Regions from separate parts of the Selenomonas sp. oral taxon 137 str. F0430 genome, predicted to be linked through region 1. Evidence: riboswitches for the same ligand, from Rfam matches in the RefSeq annotation. Region 1 holds a riboswitch; each other region holds the start of a gene.
What was found. A riboswitch is a leader RNA that binds a small molecule or an ion and turns the genes downstream of it on or off. The one in region 1 is predicted to bind cobalamin.

Region 1 (3,667 bases):
TTGCGCGGATCCAAATAGTCGCGGAGCGCATCGCCCCACAGGTTGAACACGGCGACGACAATGACGATCGCTGCGCCCGGGAACATCATGAGCCACGGCGCCGTCTGGAGAGACTGACGCCCCTCGTTCAGCATGAGCCCCCACTCCGGCGTCGGCGGCTGTGCACCGAATCCAAGGAAGGAGAGTCCCGCAAGCTCCATCATCATCGCGCCGATGTCCATCGCCGCCGTGACGAGCACGATGGGGATGATATTCGGCACGACATGGCGGATAAGCATATCGCGCGGACGCGTACCGCTCGTGATCGCGGCGGATATATAGTCCTGCTGCCGTATCTTGAGCGCTACAGAGCGCGCGAGGCGCGCGTACTTCGTCCAGCCGACCGCAACGAGCGCGAGAATCGCGTTGACGATGCTCCCGCCCATCATACCGGCAATCGCGATCGCAAGCACGATGCCCGGGAACGCAAGGAACATGTCGGCCAGTCGCATGATGACCGTATCCACCTTGCCCCCGACGTAGCCGGAGACGACACCGATCAGCGAGCCGACACCCGCGATGAGGATGACGACCGTGAGCGCCATAAAGATGGAGATACGGGCACCGTAGATGACACGAGTGAAGAGATCACGCCCGAGTTTATCCGTGCCGAACCAATGCTCGGCGGACGGCGGCAGGAATGCATTTTGCATCACGGACGCATACGGATCCTCCGTCAAAATGAACGGAACGAGGAGCGCGACCAAAAAGATGATACCCGCCATAATCGAGTATCTGCGCAGAATTTTGGCATCCTTGCTCATGCTTTCGCCCCCTTCTTCAAGCGCGGGTCAAGATAGGTGTAGGAAATATCCACAATAAAGTTGACCAGCATATAGAGGACGGCGATCCACAACACGAAGCCTTCGAGCAGCGGATAGTCGCGCATCTCGATCGCACGCACGGCAAGACGCCCCATGCCCGGCCACGAGAAGACGATCTCGATGACTGCCACGCCGCCGAGCAGCCAGCCGACCGCAAGACCGAGCAGCGTGATGAGCGGCAGGCACGCATTTGGGAGCACATGGCGCCACAGGATGCGCTGCGTCGAGAGCCCGCGTGCACGCGCGCCAACGACGTAGTCCTGTCCCAGCTCCTCAAGAATCGCCGTACGCACTTGACGCGTATACTTCGACGACAGGAGAATCGCGATCGTGAGCGCAGGCAAGACCATCCGATCCGGCGTCACTTCGCCGCCCGCAATCGGGAACAGCCCCAGTTTCAGACCAAAGACAAAGAGAAGAATAAGTCCGACCCAAAAACTCGGCATCGAAACGCCCAGAAACGTAATTCCTCGAATCAGATAGTCCGGCCAGCGGTTCCGATACACGGCGGCGAGAATCCCGCACGGCACGGAAATGACGAGCATCATCACGAGCGCGGTGCCCGCAAGCACGAGCGTACCGGGCAGCGCCTGAGCGAGTTTATCCACAACGGGGATCTTCGCCGAATAGCTCTTCCCCATATCCCCGTGCAGCACGCCGTTCAGCCAACGGATATACTGCTCATGGAACGGCAGATCCAGCCCCAGCTCATGGCGCGTCTGCTCGATCGTCTCCTGCGAGACGATCGTATCGCCTGTCTCGAGAATCGCGTCCACCGGGTCGCCCGGCGCGAGAAATGTCAGGCTGAACGTCAGGAACGTCACGCCGAGCAACGTTAGAAGCATCTGCCCCAAACGCGTCAGCAAAAATTTGGCAGTCAAGTCTCCATCTCCTTTTTCCCTTTGCCTTCTTCACATAAAAACCGCCTGTCTCTGAAAAGACAGGCGGTCGAACGCACAAAAACAAGGTCATAAATACCCATACGGGTACCACAAACCGTGCATCCATCTCCCCATCTCTCGTGAGTCCATCAATGAATCCTATTGCAAGCAGGCTTTCCGGCTTGTAGATCCTCACGTTCTTCCGCCTTCCCGGTTGTCACCAGTGACTTTACAGGCACAGGCTCTGCGCCTGTGGAAGAACATTCCCTACATACGGCTGCGGGACAGCACGGGCATTGCACCCGTTTTCCTCTCATCGCTCGGAGACCTGCATATATTTTCATATCCCCCTGATACGAAAACATCTCTCCGACACTTGCAACGTTTTATGCAGTTTTATAGGATTATAGGCGTAGTATATCTACATACGACAGATTTGTCAAGAGATTCGTCCAGAATAATCATAAGTTATTATTGTTTATCGAAGCAACAAGGACATTCGGCGCATATTTCGCTCGGTATACACCGCGCAGGAGGAATGTAGCGCAGAGCGCGCGTATCGTCTGATCAAGTGCGAGGGAGAGCCACGCCCCTGCAAGTCCCATATTCATTTCGTGCAGGAACACATAGGTGATGATGGGGCGCAGGAACGTGATGCTGACAAAGGAATACGCTGCGACCTGCGTGGTCTTTCCGCTCGCGCGCAGGATGCCCGCGCAGATCATCTGATGCGCCTCCGGGAAACTGACCGCCGCGACATAGATGAGAATTATGCTGCCGAGTGCAAGCAACTCCGGATCGCTCGAATAGATACTGAAGATCTCCTCGCGGAACACGAAGGTCAGCAGGAACGCGACCGTCGAGAAGAAAAAGCCCCATGTAATGCCGATCCATACGAAACGCCGCCATGCATCCCGCTTTTCATCGTCACGGTTATGTCCTGCGAGCACGGTGCTCGCTTTGCCAAGCCCTCCGCCGAAGCTGTAGTAAAAGTCGCAGAAATTCATCGCGATGGCGTGCACGGCATATGGAATCGTCCCAAGCTCGGCGACCATGCGCGTATAGACGACCATACCGATGCGCTCAAATCCCTGCTCGCTGAAGATGCCGCCAAATACGCCGAGGAACTCACGGAAATAATCGCGCGTCGGCAGATAGCTCCCCTGTCCAAAGATGCCCCAGCGGAAGAGAACGCGCACGCTGAGGAGAAACGACCAAATAGAGCTGCCAATCGTACCGATGGCGGCGCCGAGCACCCCGAGGGTGGGAAAAGGCCCGATGCCATAGATGAGAAACGCGTTGAGGATGACGTTCAGCACGTTCCCCTGCAGATTGATGGAGAGCACGGTCATAGACTCGCCGCGCCCAAGCATAACCGCCTGCATCGTCGCCGAGAGCGATGTGATAAAGACAGCGGGCAGCGTCCACGATGCATAAAGCACTGCGTCAGCGATATAGTTTTCCTGTGCGCCCATCCATAGGAGGATGTCCTCGATATAGATAAAAAAGACAATATGCGCGATGCCGAGAACGACAACGACGAGTGACAAGGTCTTTTTCATCACATCGCCGTAGCTGTCGCTCTGTTGTCTGCCAAACCGCTCCGCAATGAGCAGAGTGACGGCGGCGGCAACGGAACGTGCCACGGTGAGGAGCACCATACGAGGCTGAGTAAAAATACTGACCGCCGCAATTGCAGCCGTGCCAAGCGAACCGACCATGATGATATCCGCATTGCTCAGGAGGATCATAAAGACGCCCTCAAGCGCCGCAGGAATCCCCACACGCAGATAGATCTTGTCATACGACGTGACCATGTTATCCCCCCCGAGAAAACCTCACAGTAACGCAGATTAGATTATCATAACTGATATTTACTGTCAATATATATTTATGTTCATATGATTATTTTATTTGTAAAAA
Region 2 (3,667 bases), on a different contig from region 1:
TGGAGCGAGCGTAGCTTACTGCCGCTGAACCCCGCACGCGTGGGAATCATCGCGCCCCACTCTTCGTTCACCCATTTCGCACCGTTTTGCAGATACAGGTTAAGCCCCGTCGCTTCACGAATTGCCTTCTTGTCCGGCTCGTTTTTCCCTTGCTCTTTGTAATTATCCAGCACAATGCCCGTAAATATGGAGTCGGCGGTCGTCAGTCCCACATTGATCCGCGTCAGCGTATTGCCGAATGTAGTAGCCGTTCCCTCTCTGTCAATGAGCCCAATGTTGCCGTAGATCTCCGTCTTGCGGCTGCCTGCGCCGACGACGTTGCCGTCCTTGTCGAGCTTTACATTCATATTGACAGTTGCTTCCTCGGCATTGATCGCAAAATGGGGAAGATTATGCTCCTTATTGATTTTGATTCTGCCGCCGCCGCCAATCGTTACCGTGGAACGCGTTCCCGCACGGACGCCACTGCCGTCGGATTCGACGTCAACGTCACCCGTCACCGTGATATTGCCGCCCTGTGTATCTCCATCATAATTGAGCATCGCGGAAATACCGCTGACATAGTAGTGGGAGAGGAAGTTCTCGCCATGGCTGCCGAGACTCTGCTGTGTCGGCACCTTGACGCGAATTTTCGCATTTCCGTCAATGTAAACATGACCATGGTTCAGTGTGCCGATGCCGCAGGTCACAGCGGGATCACGGTCGCCGGAGCCGTCCGGCGCTTTCAAAAAATTGCTCGAGATATTAACGTCCACATCGCCGTTCACGCGCACAGTTTTCGCGTCGGAAGAGCCGGAGATGATCCCGTAGGAATCGTCCGCATTTGTATGTGAGGTACGGTCAACATTGACAATGACTTTCTTCGCCGTAATCGTGACGTCATGAAGTCCGTTATAGTAATTGGGATCCGCCTTATAGCCGCGCCCCTTATAACTCTGAATGCCAAGGTTCTCCTTTGAATTGAGCGTAAGCGTCACGCCGGGTGCATTGACATTGACATCTGCGCTATTTCCTGTGATGGATTTCGTATTTATCGTGCTGTCTTTTGTAAATGTGTAGCTCTTTGTTGCGCCATCCCAGACGTTGAATTTTGCAAAATCACTTGAAAATTTATATGCGGGTTTCCCGTCAATTTGTCCCTTAGTGAACGTGGTTCCTGTCTGCTCCTCCGCCGACGCCGTTCCGCACGCACTAACCCCCATCAGCGCCATAAGTACCAGTGCCGTAAGTCTCAGCTCTCTTTTTTCGAATTTCACGTTTTTTCTTCCTCCCGAACAATCAATACTCTGTGAAAAAATGCACATGCATTCTTGTTAATATTCTGCGTTTTCCTCCTCTCCGAACGTATCCCCGGCGAGCGGTACAAAAAAAGCCTCTGCCAAAAGAGGCAGAAGCATATGAATGGAACGGCAATACAGCCGTATATGAATCTCCTCCCTGTCGCTCGCAGGTGGTAACGGTGACCTTGGAACAGGCAGGTCTTCTGACTCCAAATCATCGCGCGGCTGCGTCTTCCCGGAAAATCTCCAGTGACCATATGCAGCCGCACTCCTTGATACAGCGGCGGGACCGTGTCGGATTTGCACCGACTTCCCTATGAATCCTTACGGAACCTGTTCGTCTGTGTAGTTTTGTGAATTTCAGGCGACATTATATCATCATTTTACAATAGAATCAATATATGGGACAATATTTTATTGAAAAAATCATGAATATCATTCACAACCTCAATTTATCATAAGTATAAAAAATTCCCCCTACATTAAATGCAGGGGGATTAAATATTTACTTCACATAATTCAGTGGCGAACCGAATGCCTCACACAGCGTCGAGCGCCGCGCTGACGTCGGCGAGGAGGTCGTCGATGTGCTCGATGCCGACGGAGAGCCGCACGGTGCCGGCGTTGATGCCGGATGCCGCGAGCTCCTCCGCGCTCATCTGCGAGTGCGTCGTGGTCGCGGGGTGGATGACGAGCGACTTCACATCCGCGACGTTCGCGAGGATGGAGAACAGCTCGAGTTTATCGATGAAGCGGTACGCCTCCTCTTGTCCCCCCTTGATGTCAAAGGTAAAGATGGAGATGCCGCCGTGCGGGAAGTACCGCTCGTAGAGGGCATGATCCGGATGCAAGGGCAGCGCGGGGTGGTTGACCTTCGTGACCTTCGGGTGTTTGCTGAGGAAGTCGACGAGCTTCAACGCGTTCTCCGTGTGACGCTCCACGCGCAGGGAGAGCGTCTCGAGGCCGTGGATGAAGTGGAATGCGTGCGTCGGCGAGATGGTCGCGCCCGTGTCGCGCAGAATGAGCGCGCGGAGGTAGACGATGAAGGCGATCGCGCCGAGCGCATCGGCAAAGCTCAGCCCGTGGTAGCTCGCGTTCGGCTCGGTGATGTGCGGGAACCGTCCCGACGCCTTCCAGTCGAACCTGCCGCTGTCGACGATGACGCCGCCGAGCGCCGCGCCGTGTCCGCCGATGAACTTTGTCGCCGAATGCACAACGATATCCGCGCCGTGCTCGATGGGGCGCAGGAGGTACGGCGTCGCGAACGTGTTGTCGATGACGACGGGGATGCCATTCTTATGCGCGATCTCGGCGATCGCCTCGATGTCGACGAGATCGGCGTTCGGATTGCCGACGGTCTCGATGTAGACGCATTTCGTATTCGGACGGATCGCCGCCTCATACGCCGCCGCGCCGCCTTTCGGATCGACAAAGGTGACGTCGATGCCCCACTCCTTGACCGTGTGCTTCAGGAGGTTGAACGAGCCGCCGTAGATGGTCTGCTGGGAGACGATGTGATCGCCCGCATGGGCGAGCCCCTGGATCGTCGCGGTGACCGCCGCCGCGCCCGACGCGAAGGCGAGCGCCGCCGCACCGCCCTCGAGCGCCGCGATGCGTTTTTCGAAGACATCCTGCGTGGGGTTCATGAGCCGCCCGTAGATGTTGCCGGGATCGCGCAGGGCGAACCGATCCGCCGCATGCTGCGCATCGCGGAACACATAGGAGGTCGTCTGATAGATCGGAACAGCGCGCGCGTCCGTGACGGGATCCGGCTGCTCCTGGCCGGCGCGGACTTGGAGCGTTTCGAAACGGTACTTCTTGTCACTCATGAGGGGGTACCCCTTTCCTTGTCAGAGCTTAATTTCATACTTAATAGATATGTTATATTATACTCCTGCAATATACTGTTGTCAATATGAAAAACAGAGGTGCCGCAGGCTTTATGTATGCGGGGTTTATATCGCCGTCTGGGCATCCACCTTGCGAAAAAAGCAGGGCTTAAAAATCGCTGCAGCGGACGCCCGGGCGGCACGCAAGGCGCATGGGAAGCAAACCGTAAATTATGGCAAAAGGAATCTTTGCAGTGCGGATTTCGAGCAAGATACAGCACAGTAAACCGACGATTTACCCCATCCGGCAGTGTTCCCCCGCCGCAGCATCCATTCATCAGAGACTTGGGGCGTACCTCGCATAGCGGCGAAGTAAAAATCATTCTCTATTTAATAATTACTATTGACAAATAGTAGATAGACGGGTATAATGACACATGTAACGAGATAGAAAACAGATATGAATGTATCTGCATATATTCTATTATTGAGAAAAGGAGATTTTATTATGAACAAGGAACTTACGAAATCCGTCAATGCTTATATCGCCAACATCGG
Region 3 (3,667 bases), on a different contig from region 1:
CGATCGTCGTGCCGCAGCGTGAGCAGTGTCCGACCGCGTGCTCATGTCCCTCGGTCGAAACAAGTGCGCCGATCTCCTCGAGCTCCTTCACGAGCGCCTTGCGGCAGGCATAGCGATCCATGCCCTCATAATGCCCCGCGCCCGCGGTCATCTTCCCTTCCGTATCGATGACGATGATCTGCGCCAGATTGTGCCGCAGTCCCATCTCAAAGTCGTTCGGGTCGTGCGCCGGCGTCACCTTGACCGCGCCCGTCCCAAATGCGGGATCGACATAGGCGTCGGCAAAGAGCGGGATGCGCCGTCCCACGACGGGCAGAATCAGCGTTTTCCCGACGAGATGTTTGTACCGTTCGTCGTCCGGGTGTACCGCGACGCCCGTATCGCCGAACATCGTCTCGGGGCGCGTGGTTGCGATCTCGACGTACTCGTCCGTCCCCTCGATCGCATAGCGCAGATGCCAGAGATGCCCCTCTTCCGTCTCGTGGTTCACCTCGATGTCGGAGATCGCCGTCGTGCAGGACGGGCACCAGTTCGTGATGCGCGTGCCTTGATAGATGAGCCCCTGCTCGTAGAGACTGACGAACGCCTCGCGCACCGCACGCGAACATCCCCCGTCCATCGTGAACCGCTCGCGCGCCCAGTCACAGGACGAACCGAGCATCCGCAGCTGATACATGATGCGGTCGCCGTACTGCTCCTTCCACGCCCACACGCGCTCGAGGAACTTCTCGCGCCCGAGGTCGAACCGCGTCGTCCCCTCCGCGCGCAGCGACTCCTCGACCTTTGCCTGCGTCGCGATGCCCGCATGGTCGCAGCCCGGCACCCAGATGACGTTCTTCCCGCGCATCCGCTGATACCGCACGAGGATATCCTGCAGAGTATTGTCGAGTGCATGCCCCATGTGGAGCTGTCCCGTCACATTCGGCGGCGGGATGACGACGCTGTACGGTTCGCGGCTCTCGTCCGCCTCTTGATGAAAAAATCCGTGATCTTCCCAATACGCATACCATTTCCGCTCAAAGGAAGCGGGATCGTAGTTCTTCGGAATATTGGCGCCCTGCTCTTCTGACATCTATTTCGTTCCTCCCGAAAAAAGCGCCCCGTCCCGAGGGGGACGAGGGCGCCCGCACATCGTCGTTTATTTTGGTATGAAATACTACGTAAGAGTAGCACAAAACAATATTTTTTGCAAGGATCACGACGTCATGAGAGACGAATGAACCTTAACGACCGCCTTGCGGATCTCCATCGGCTCGCCTGCTGCGACCGTCGGGCGGTGGATTTCCCCCGGCGCAAAGATCGTCACCGTCCCCGGCACGGCGTCGATATACTCCGGATCGGGCGTCCCGCGGTAAAAGATCAGATCGCGCTCGGGGATGCGCGCCGCGACCTCTCCCTCTGTGCCCTGCGGCGCATAGTGCAGCCGCTCCGCTCCGCGCGCGAGGTACTGCACATCGTAGTACTGCTCGTGCGCCTCCGCGCGCTGATCGCCGTACCGCCGCGTCACCGCGTCGAACACATCCGCGTACATATCATCGCCCGCAATCTCCACGCGCCCCGCCTGCATATTTGCAATATCGCGCAGATGCAGCACCTGCAGCGCCTTTTGAATCGGCGCCGGCAGCGACTTATCCTTCACCATTTCCTTTAGTTGTCCGGTTTGCATATGTTGAACCTCCTTCATTGAATCCTATATTTCACGGCTGCCGCAGGAAGCTTTCCGTATCCTGCCCAAAACAATATCCACAAAATACCGCGCCAAGCGGTTCTTAAACCTCATTCTACCGAATCAAACGCATTCATGCAAGACAAAATCACTTCCTAATAAACATTCAATATTTTTGCATATTCTTTTTTTCTGTTCCACCCGAATCCATCTTGACAAATTCCATTCCCCTATAATACAATAAGCGCGCATTATAATATCATAAACTTAAACGGAACAGGTGTCCTTTGGACTTAATAGGGAATTCGGTGTAAAGCCGAAGCGGTCCCGCCACCGTAAGGAAGAGCAATACTGTATGATGTCACTGGGGAGATCGTCTCCTTGGGAAGGCGCAGCTGCGCGATGATTCCGAGCCGGGAGAACTGCCTGTTTGACGCTCACCGCCTGACCCACGAGCGATGGGGAGGAGAGCCGCGCCCACAGCGGCGGTATGACGGCATTTTCCTGCGCGGAGAACGCCGTTTTTTTGTGAGATTTTTCCAAAAGGGGGTGAGGAAATGCGTTTATACAGGATGTTGTTCTTTGCTCTTCTGCTTGTCCTGTGCACAGGCGGCAGAGGAATGGCGGCGGAGGTCTCGGACGATCCGATGATGCTCGAGTGGACGACGACGAAGGTCTGGATCTCGGGCGGCGAGCTGTGCGTGTCCGGCATTTTTGAAAATCGACGCGACGACATCACTGTCACGGCGCTGAACGACTTCACAATGCAGATCACATTCACGCGCGCCGACGGCACGACCTACCAATTCGTCGGCACGCCGAAGCGCCTGCCCATGTGCAAAGTCCCTGCGGGTGAGACAAAACGGCTGACACTGAACTTCGGCTCATTCGAAGGACAGTGGAAAACATGGGTCACGGAGCAGAACTACGAATTCTCTTACATCAACGGAGCGCGGTGGTAATCCGCAGCCCCTAGAAGCGTCAAGGAGGAACTATCGGTATGAAGAAAAAGCAGCTGTCGGCGCTGATTGCCCTCGCATTCGTGTCCATTGGGGGGGGGCATAACGCCGCCTATGCCGCACATGATGAAAATCTCAATTCGTATACGCTGGATGACGTCGTCGTCTCGGCAGAGCGTACGAAGGATCAGTTCGGCGACACGATTACAGAGCAGTCCTATTATCGTACGGGCGGTGACGTCAAAGTCATCACACGCGAGGAGATCGAGAAACGTCATTACGTTGATCTGACCGAGGCAATCAAGCGCATTCCGGGCATCACGTTCCAGAATCCCGGCTACCGCGGCGGCGAGTACGGCTATCAGTTCTACAACAACGGAGTCTCCATCAACGGCGACACACGCGTCATCATTCTCATCGATGGACGCCGTGTGGACAATCTCACAAGTACGCGCGTCGGCGGCAACAGCAAAACCGGCACCAAGTCGACAGGCGTGAATCTCGATCAGCTCATCGGTATGGAGAGCGTCGACAAGATCGAGGTCATCAAGGGGCCGGGTGCCTCTGTATACGGTCCCGATGCAACGGGCGGCGTCATCAACATCATCACGCGCAAGGGCGGCGAGCAGCAGAAAGGGACGCTTGATCTCTCCACGGGGGCATGGCACAAACATAATTATGCACTGACGCTCTCGGGATCGGCACTTCCCGATCACAGCCTGCGCTATTTCTTCACGACAACCCGTTCGATGAGCGGCGATACGAAATTCGTGGACGGCGTTGTGGGCGGCACAGGCACGCTCGGCGGATCCGAGTACAAGGAAGACGCTCTGAATATCCGTCTGGACAAGAAGCTCAGCGATAAGCAAAATCTCAAGCTCTGGTATAATTTCAAACAGGGAAAAGACGGCTATCCGATCTCCGTGCCGAGCCTCAAATACTGGAACGAAGCCGATTGGGACAGAATCATATTCAAGGCGGCTGTCGGCGACCTTAACAGCAACAATGTATTACAGGATATGACTAATTCGCAAGGTAAATG
Region 4 (3,667 bases), on a different contig from region 1:
TCATTCAAACTAAGAAAAACACGATGCTCTGTGCCATGCTCGGCGGCATGATGCTGCTCTCGAGCGGATTCACGATGAACGGCTTTCCGAAGAATATGCACCGCGTCAGCGTGCATGTTGACGGGCAGACCCTCACCGATATGACGGTACAGACGAAACCCAAGGATATTTTTGCCAAACTCGGCGTAAAACTCGGTGAGAAGGACACCTACGAGGTGTTTCGAAGCGAGGACTGGCGCCGCACCGAAATCGAAGTGCGCCGTGCGGTGCCTGTGACAATTTCGTTTTGGGGTGATACGCAGGAGGTCATGACGAGCAGCCGCACGGTCGGCGACGTCATGGCGGAGTACGGCTATAATATGAACGAGATCGACGCGGCACCGGGTGTGGATGCCCCTGTCACGGAACATCTCGCGATTATGCTGACGGAAAAGCCGGAGGCAGCCGAAGCCCGCCGCGCACGTGAACGCGAGGCAGAGCGTGTCAGCCGCGGCATCCCGCGCTACCGTGCGGCATATACCATGCATGCCTCGGCATACCTGCCGAGCGACGGCGGCGGCAGCGGCATCACGGCCAGCGGCATCCCGGCGCGGCGCGGTGTCGTCGCGGTCGATCCGAACGTGATCCCGCTCGGATCGCGCCTCTACATCCCGGGCTACGGCGAGGCGATCGCCGCGGATACGGGCGGCGCCATCGTCGGACAAAAAATTGATCTCTGCATGGAGAGCTACGACGAAGCAATCCAATTTGGACGGCGTAATGTCGAGGTCTACGTACTCGAATAATAAAATTTTCGCGCGACACAAAAATCGCGCGATTTTTTATTGACAAGACCGTTCATCAGTGATACTATACTATCGTACGATAAAAACTTCATATGGATTGGATCAGGTGTAGGGAGATGCTTCGCAGAGATGCGGACATCAACCGAACTTAATAGGGAATCCGGTACAAGCCGGAGCGGTCACGCCACTGTAACAGCGAGTGAACCTGCAAGGTAGATAGAAGATATCTACAGTCACTGGGGAGAGCATCCTTGGGAAGGCGCAGGCGAGCGATGAACTGAAGCCAGGAGAACTGCCTGATTGACAATCACCGTTTGACCTACGAGTGATGGGGATGGGGATTACGAATCGTTCGCTTCAAAACGAAAATCCGGCGCAGCCAAGAGATCGGATTAGATGAGAACTGAGTGACGATATCGGAAGCCCGTCCTGCACAACGTGTGGGGCGGGCTTTTCGCTTGCCATACGGTGCGTGAGCATGTCCCGAGGAGATCGGTGTGCATGGGAAGATGAGCTTCCGTGCATAGCGATTTCCCCGGGATGAAGGGGCGGTATACACCCCTTGGGGAAACATTGCTCATCTTTTCAGTTCTCATTTATCTCCGTTATGGAGGTCACTCCGAGGGTGGAAGCTCGGGGTGTTTTTTTTATAAAAAAACTGCCTCACCGCAGTTTTTTAAGAGAAGTTTGAGTTCATCAGCTTCCCTTATCATACAAAGGAGGACGTACTATGCCGGAAGAAAAAGAGCGCTCAAGCGACGAAGAACTTCAGCAGCTTCTGAAGAAATCGGCTGAGGTCGAGGATTTCCCCGACGTTCCGCTCGATGAATTCACTCCGCCGACAGACGAGGAGTGGAAAGCTGCGTGCGAAGCTCTGCTCAAGGGAGCTCCGTTCGAAAAAGTGATGTTCACGAAAACCTACGAGGGCATCACATTCGAGCCTATGTACACGAAGAAGCACACGGAGGAAATCCTGCCCAAGAGCGTTATGCCGGGGATGGGCGACTTCCTGCGCGGTGTGGATGCGGCGGGCTACATCGGAAAGCCCTGGGGCATTGCCCAGGCGTGCGACGAGACCCTGCCCAAGGAGAACAACGAGCTGCTCCGCCATGAGAATGACAAGGGCTCGACCATCTACCACATCGTCCTCGACAGTGCGTCACGCAAAGGCGTCGACGCGCGCGAGGCGGAACATGTCGGTGACCTCGGCACGAGCGTGACGACAGTCGACGATATGCACACGCTGCTCGAGGGGCTCGATCTCGGGAAGTTCCCGCTCTATGTCTATGCAGGCGCAGCGGTGCTCCCGATCCTCTCGCTCGTCGCGGCGGCACGCCGTGCGGCAGGGGAGGATATGTCGGGCGTGCGCGGCGTCATCGGCGCCGACCCCATCGGCGAGCTCGCCGCACGCGGCAAGATCGGCGCGTCGCTCAGCGCACAGTATGATGCAATGGCGGCGGCGGCAAAATGGGCGGTGAAGAACGCGCCGCATGTCAAAACCGTATTTGTACGCAGCGATGTTTACAGCAACGGCGGCGCGAACGACGTGCAGGAGATTGCCTCCTCGCTCGCAACGGCGACGGCGTATCTGCGTGCGCTCTGTGAGCGCGGGCTCACGGTTGACGACGCGGCGTCGCAGATCATGTTCGGGTTCTCCATGGGCGCGAACTTCTTCCTCCAGATTGCGAAACTGCGCGCGGTGCGTCCGATTTGGGCGCAGATCGTCAAGGCGTTCGGCGGAAACGCGGAATCGCAGAAGATGCGCATTCACGCGCGTCCCGCGCTCTTCTTCAAGACCGTTTACGACCCGTACGTCAACATGCTCCGCAATACGACGGAGATCTTCTCGGGCGTTGTCGGCGGCATCGATTCCTTCGAGAGCGCACCGTTTGACGAACCGATCCGTAAGGGTGACGAATTCTCCCGGCGCATTGCGCGCAACATCCAGATCATGCTCCAGGAGGAGTTCGGGATGCTTCAGCCGATCGATCCCGCAGGCGGATCGTGGGCGGTCGAATCGCTGACGCGCCAGATGAAAGAACGCATCTGGGCGGAGTTCCAGACCATCGAGGGCAAAGGCGGGATCGTCGAGGCCTTAAAGAGCGGCTATGTGCAGGAAGAGATCGCGAAGATCCTTGCCGACCGCTTCAAGAAGGCGGATGTGCGCAAGGATCGCATCGTCGGCAACAACATGTATCCGAACATGACGGAGACCCTGCTCGACCGCCGCGAAGAGGATACGGTGGCGCTGAAACAGCAGCGTGCCGCCGATATCGACGCATATCTCGCCGACATTGATGTGAAGCACTGCAAAGACGCGCTGACAGCGCTCAGGAGCGCGCCTACCGTCGAGAACGGCGTCGAGGCGGCATTTGCCGGCGCGACCATCGCGGAACTCATGGCTGCGGTCATCGAGGGCAAACCGGCGTCCGAAGAGGTCGACGCTATCGCGCCGCACCGCTGGAGCGAGCGCTTCGAGGCGCTGCGCCGCCGCACTGAGGACTACAAGGCGGAGAAGAACGACAACGTCAAGATCTTCCTCGCGAACATGGGACCCATCCCGCAGCACAAGGCGCGTGCAGACTTCACCACGGGCTTCCTGCAGGTCGGCGCATTCGAAGTGCTCGGCAACGACGGCTTTAAGACGGTCGAAGAGGCGGCGGAAGCTGCAGGCAAGAGCGGCGCGGACGCGGTCGTCATCTGCTCGACGGATGCGACCTATCCCGAGATCGTTCCTGCACTCGCACCGAAGCTCCACGAAGTACTCCCGAACGCGCGCGTGTTCCTTGCGGGCGCTGCGCCGAAGGATCTCCTCGAGACCTACAACAACGCGGGCATCGACGAGTACATCTCCGTGAAGGCAAACTGCTATGAGACGCTTG

Region 2: another riboswitch for cobalamin. It lies ahead of HMPREF9162_RS01600 (autotransporter outer membrane beta-barrel domain-containing protein); the one in region 1 lies ahead of nikB (nickel ABC transporter permease).
Region 3: another riboswitch for cobalamin. It lies ahead of HMPREF9162_RS01170 (hypothetical protein); the one in region 1 lies ahead of nikB (nickel ABC transporter permease).
Region 4: another riboswitch for cobalamin. It lies ahead of HMPREF9162_RS02800 (methylmalonyl-CoA mutase family protein); the one in region 1 lies ahead of nikB (nickel ABC transporter permease).

What each region holds. Positions count from the first base shown of each region.
Region 1 covers NZ_AENV01000009.1:47,079-50,745, forward strand. The annotation lists gene nikC (nickel transporter permease) at 1-803, opposite strand, end outside; gene nikB (nickel ABC transporter permease) at 800-1,744, opposite strand; cobalamin riboswitch at 1,894-2,091, opposite strand; gene HMPREF9162_RS07375 (MATE family efflux transporter) at 2,206-3,561, opposite strand.
Region 2 covers NZ_AENV01000005.1:46,317-49,983, reverse strand. The annotation lists gene HMPREF9162_RS01600 (autotransporter outer membrane beta-barrel domain-containing protein) at 1-1,256, opposite strand, end outside; cobalamin riboswitch at 1,456-1,632, opposite strand; gene HMPREF9162_RS01595 (O-acetylhomoserine aminocarboxypropyltransferase/cysteine synthase family protein) at 1,820-3,109, opposite strand; gene HMPREF9162_RS12855 (hypothetical protein) at 3,343-3,474, shown strand; gene HMPREF9162_RS01590 (DNA starvation/stationary phase protection protein) at 3,618-3,667, shown strand, end outside.
Region 3 covers NZ_AENV01000003.1:12,348-16,014, forward strand. The annotation lists gene HMPREF9162_RS01160 (valine--tRNA ligase) at 1-1,072, opposite strand, end outside; gene HMPREF9162_RS01165 (YhcH/YjgK/YiaL family protein) at 1,196-1,666, opposite strand; cobalamin riboswitch at 1,928-2,111, shown strand; gene HMPREF9162_RS01170 (hypothetical protein) at 2,287-2,628, shown strand; gene HMPREF9162_RS01175 (TonB-dependent receptor domain-containing protein) at 2,667-3,667, shown strand, end outside.
Region 4 covers NZ_AENV01000005.1:324,528-328,194, forward strand. The annotation lists gene HMPREF9162_RS02795 (G5 and 3D domain-containing protein) at 1-785, shown strand, start outside; cobalamin riboswitch at 873-1,100, shown strand; gene HMPREF9162_RS02800 (methylmalonyl-CoA mutase family protein) at 1,516-3,667, shown strand, end outside.